One region of the Pandoraea sp. genome, then DNA from elsewhere that is predicted to be linked to it. Evidence: predicted binding sites of a transcription regulator. Region 1 holds the regulator's gene; the other holds the start of a gene.
What was found. The regulator NrdR, encoded in region 1, represses ribonucleotide reductase genes. The targets are predictions, from matches to a motif close to CACNANATNTNGTG.
Positions count from the first base shown of each region.

Region 2: a site for NrdR is predicted at 1,076-1,089, ahead of ACE3UG_RS07330 (ribonucleoside-diphosphate reductase subunit alpha). Genes of this name have one in related genera too.

Region 1 covers NZ_JAYRUC010000006.1:1,907-4,309, forward strand. Annotated here, with positions in the region: partial or broken gene ACE3UG_RS06025 (hypothetical protein) at 1-362, opposite strand, end outside; gene nrdR (transcriptional regulator NrdR) at 892-1,374, opposite strand; gene glyA (serine hydroxymethyltransferase) at 1,393-2,403, opposite strand, start outside.
Region 2 covers NZ_JAYRUC010000007.1:54,972-57,374, forward strand. Annotated here, with positions in the region: gene ampD (1,6-anhydro-N-acetylmuramyl-L-alanine amidase AmpD) at 354-953, shown strand; gene ACE3UG_RS07330 (ribonucleoside-diphosphate reductase subunit alpha) at 1,329-2,403, shown strand, end outside.

The sequences.
Region 1 (2,403 bases):
AAATCATCCACGCTCAACCAATCGACGTGCGTCAGCGGCTTCCCGTCCTTCCCCTCGCTGGCGACTTCGAGCATCTCAGCGATTCGCTCGCTGATACCGCGGAGTTCCTCGTTCTGTTTATCGAGCGCTTTAATACCAAGAATATTCCGGACAATCTTTGCGCTCGCCTTCCAACTGGTTTCCAGCAGATACTCATCGTTCTTCGCGCGGCTTTCAGCATCGAGCTTCTTAAATTGCGACTGCAGATGATTGATGATCTGATTTTTGTCTTTGTTTCGCTGCGTGACGACCGAAGACTTTTCTTCTTCCGCCTCGACGACGCTCGGGAATGCCGCAGCCGCCACCATCGCCGCTGCCGCCATACAGATCTTTGTTTGACGAAGCACGCCAACCTTCGAAGACTTCCCTTGCATTTGATACCTCCTAATTGCGTTCGCAAAAGCAGACGACTGTGACCGTCGTCTCCTTGAGAGCGGCATAGAGGTCGTCAATGAAGGAGGCGATTCTAGGACGGGAATCGTCAAAACAACGTATATCGGCAATCGAATTGGTAGCTTTTCCCAAGCGAAAGATCATTCACCGAAATTGGGATATTTCACACAATACGGCTTAATATTCGATTGAAATTAACTTAAACAATGCAGTTTAATTGCCTCATTTAACGCATACAAATCACTCACAACAAACGCAAATAACGGCGCTACATCAAGGTTTGCGCCATCTCCCATCTGCGCATTCCTGTCCCGCTACATCGGCCTTCGGGCGGCAATAAAAAAACCCGCCGTGCCCTTTCGGGCACGACGGGTTTTCCGTCCATCTTTCCAGCAAACGGGACTACAGCCGCCTGCGCACGCTCAAACGCGTCCTTACACGTCTCGCATCGTCGTCAGCTCACGCCACCGGCTTACGCTTGGGCTTGATATCGGTACTGTCGATCTCCTCGAGCACGTCGCGAAACTCGGCGATGTCCTCGAAGCTGCGATACACCGACGCAAAGCGGATATAGGCGATCTTATCGAGCCGCTTCAACTCGCGCATCACCAGTTCGCCGATACGTTGGCTCATCACCTCGCGCTCTGCACCGGCCAACAGCTTGTATTCGATGCGCGCAATCGCGGCATCCATCGCTTCGGCACCCACCGGGCGCTTGCGAATCGCCAGTTGCATGCTCGCACGCACTTTCGCGCGATCGTACTCGGCGCGGCTGCCGTCTTTCTTGACGACGGCCGGCATCGCCAGCTCGACACGTTCGTACGTGGTGAAGCGCTTGTCGCACGACGGGCATTTCCGGCGCCGCCGGATGGCAGCGCCGTCTTCTGCTTCACGCGAGTCGATGACCTGCGTGTCGTCGTGCCGGCAGAACGGGCAGCGCATGCGCGCGACGTCCGCGGCTTAGCCGTAGACCGGGAAACGCTGGGTCAACTCGGCCACTTGCGCTCGCACGCGGGCCAGGTTCTCGGCGTCTTCCGGGTTATCCAGCACGTCGGCGATCAGGTTGCCGACCTTTTCCGCTTCGGCTTCCTTGAAACCGCGCGTGGTCATGGCCGGCGAGCCCAGACGCACACCGCTCGTCACGAACGGCTTTTCCGGATCGTTCGGAATCGCGTTCTTGTTGACGGTGATGTGCGCTTCGCCCAGCGCAGCTTCTGCCGCCTTGCCCGTGATGTTCTTCGCGCGCAGGTCGACCAGCATCACATGCGATTCCGTCCGGCCCGACACGATACGCAGCCCCCGCTTGACCAACGTCTCGGCCAGCACGCGGGCATTCTTCGCGACTTGTTCCTGATACGCCTTGAATTCCGGCGATGCAGCTTCCTTGAACGCGACGGCCTTGCCGGCGATCACGTGCATGAGCGGACCGCCCTGAATGCCCGGGAAGATGGCCGAGTTGATCGGCTTCTCGAACTCGGCCTTCATCAGGATCACGCCGCCGCGCGGGCCGCGCAGGCTCTTGTGCGTGGTCGTGGTCACGAAGTCGGCGTGCGGCACCGGATTCGGGTACACACCGGCGGCGATCAGACCGGCATAGTGCGCCATGTCGACCATGAAGTACGCGCCGACCGACTTGGCGATCCGCGACATGCGCTCGAAGTCGATCTTCAGGGAGAAGGCCGATGCACCCGCTACGATCAGCTTCGGCTTGTGTTGCTGCGCGAGCTTTTCGGCAGCGTCGTAATCGATGTCTTCGTCCTTGTTCAGGCCGTAGCTCACCACGTTGAACCACTTGCCCGACATGTTGACCGGCGACCCGTGCGTCAGGTGACCGCCGTGCGCCAGGCTCATGCCCATGATCGTGTCGCCCGGCTTGAGCATGGCGAAGTACACGCCCTGGTTGGCCTGCGAGCCCGAGTTCGGCTGCACGTTCGCGGCTTCGGCGCCGAACAACGCCTTCACGCGATCGAT
Region 2 (2,403 bases), on a different contig from region 1:
GCGGGGTGGTGCGCGTGTCGCACGACACGAGTTCGACACCATCCCCGGGCGTGGTCACGCCCACGGAAGCCTCTCGGCCAGGTCAGGCGGGAGGCTTCTTCTTTGGTCGGCTGCCATTGGGTCGGGATAACGGTCGACGTGACGTCGGCGCCGCACGGCCTGGCGCTGCGCGGCACGCGTCGGGCGTGTCGCCGACAACGCGACGCCAAGTGGGCTACAATGGCGCCCCTCGCCCCACGGGAGTTCGCCGTGCCCGTCATGTCCCCGTCATCTGCTTCGCCTGGTGTTGGGTCCCGGTCGTGTGACCGGGACGAGACACGTGCCCGACATCTGCCTCACCCGCGAGGTGCCGCATGAACGCGCCGGACACTGGCGCAGTGCTTACGCTCGACGCGTACGGGTGGGTCCGGGAGGCGGAGCATCTGCCATCGCCCAACTTCGACATGCGGCCTGAGGGAATGCCCACCGACCTGCTGGTGGTGCACAACATCTCGTTGCCGCCGGGACAATTCGGGGGCGGCGAAATCGCGGCGTTCTTCCAGAACCGGCTTGACCATGATGCGCATCCGTTCTTCGACGAGATTCGCGGTGTGCATGTCTCGTCGCACTTTCTGGTGCGACGAAATGGCGCATTGCAGCAGTTCGTGTCGTGCGACGCGCGGGCGTGGCATGCGGGGGCCTCGTCGTTCGAAGGGCGAACACGCTGCAACGATTTTTCGATCGGCGTGGAGCTTGAGGGCACCGACGACCGCCCGTTCACGGCGGCGCAGTACGTTACGTTAGCGGCCCTCACGCGAGCGCTGCTTCAGCATTATCCGATTCGAGCCGTGGCCGGACATGCCGATATCGCGCCGGGCCGGAAGACCGATCCGGGACCGCATTTCGAGTGGCAGCGATTGCGCCGAATGGCGAACCTGAGTCCTGGCGCGCTGCCGTTTCAGCGGGCCGATTAATCCCCATCCGGGGACAGGTTTTGCTTGACACGGCGATGCCACGGGCCTTCCCGGCGAGAGAAATTTTTGGGTTTGCGGAGTGCGTCATCTCCACTATACTTAGTGTCAATTCAAGTGCCGACCACTACATCTAGTGGTTGATGTCAGGTTCGGCACAGAATGCAATCACCATCAATACCGTGCTTGTCCTGCGGGATTTTGCGGGGCGGCACAGCAGCAAAGCCGTGCAGCGGACACCTCGAACCCTTGGCCGTCCGTCGGTCGTGCGGTGTCAGCACTTCGCTCCATCGGCGCCCCCAAGGGCGCAATTTTGCCGGACGTAGCACTGGTAAAGGCGCGCTAACAGCACCATCTCATTGGAACGGGAGTTTTTACATGCAGACCAACGAAAACCTCACCCGCCCGACCCCGACGCCTGCCGCGACCGCTGGCAGTGGCGCGGGTGCGTCGGCGCCCCAGACGACGGGCGCATTCGAGCCGGCGACGAACGCCGACTTCAAAGTGATTCGACGCAACGGCGCGGTGGTGGGTTTCGAGCCGTCGAAGATCGCGATCGCCGTGACCAAGGCGTTCCTCGCCGTGAACGGCGGGCAGGGCGCGGCTTCGGCGCGCGTACGGGAACTCGTGGAGCAACTGACGCAAAGCGTCGTGCGCGCGCTGGTGCGCAGCCGCCCGAACGGCGGCACGTTCCACATCGAAGACATCCAGGATCAGGTCGAACTCGCGCTCATGCGCGAGGGCGAGCACAACGTGGCGCGCGCCTATGTGTTGTACCGCGAAAAGCGTTCGCAAGAGCGCGCTCACGCGGTCGAGACTGCGCATGAAGTCGCCACACCCGACGCCCCGGTATTGCGTGTCAGCGACAACGGCGTGACGCGTGAGCTGGATATGGCGGTGTTGCGCGGCGTCGTGCAGGCGGCCTGCGAAAATCTCGGCGACGAAGTCGATGCCGAGCCGATCCTGACCGAGACGATCAAGAACCTGTACGACGGCGTGCCGCTGTCGCAAGTCTACGACTCGGCGATTCTCGCTTCGCGTACCCTCATTGAGAAAGAGCCGGCGTACAGCCAGGTTACCGCCCGTATCCTGATGCACACGATCCGCCGCGAAATTCTCGGCGAAGAAGTGCCGCAGGGCGAAATGGCCGCGCGCTACATCGAGTATTTCCCGCGCTTCATCAAGCAGGGTGTCGATGCCGAACTGCTCGACGAGCAACTGCTCTCGTTCGATCTGGGCAAGCTGAGCGCCGCGCTCGACGCATCGCGCGATCTGCAGTTCAACTATCTGGGCCTGCAGACGCTCTACGATCGCTACTTCCTGCATATCGACGGTCACCGCATCGAAATGCCGCAAGCGTTCTACATGCGTGTGGCGATGGGGCTGGCGCTCAATGAAGTCGAGCGCGAAGCGCGTGCGATCGAGTTCTACCGGATTCTGTCGAGCTTCGACT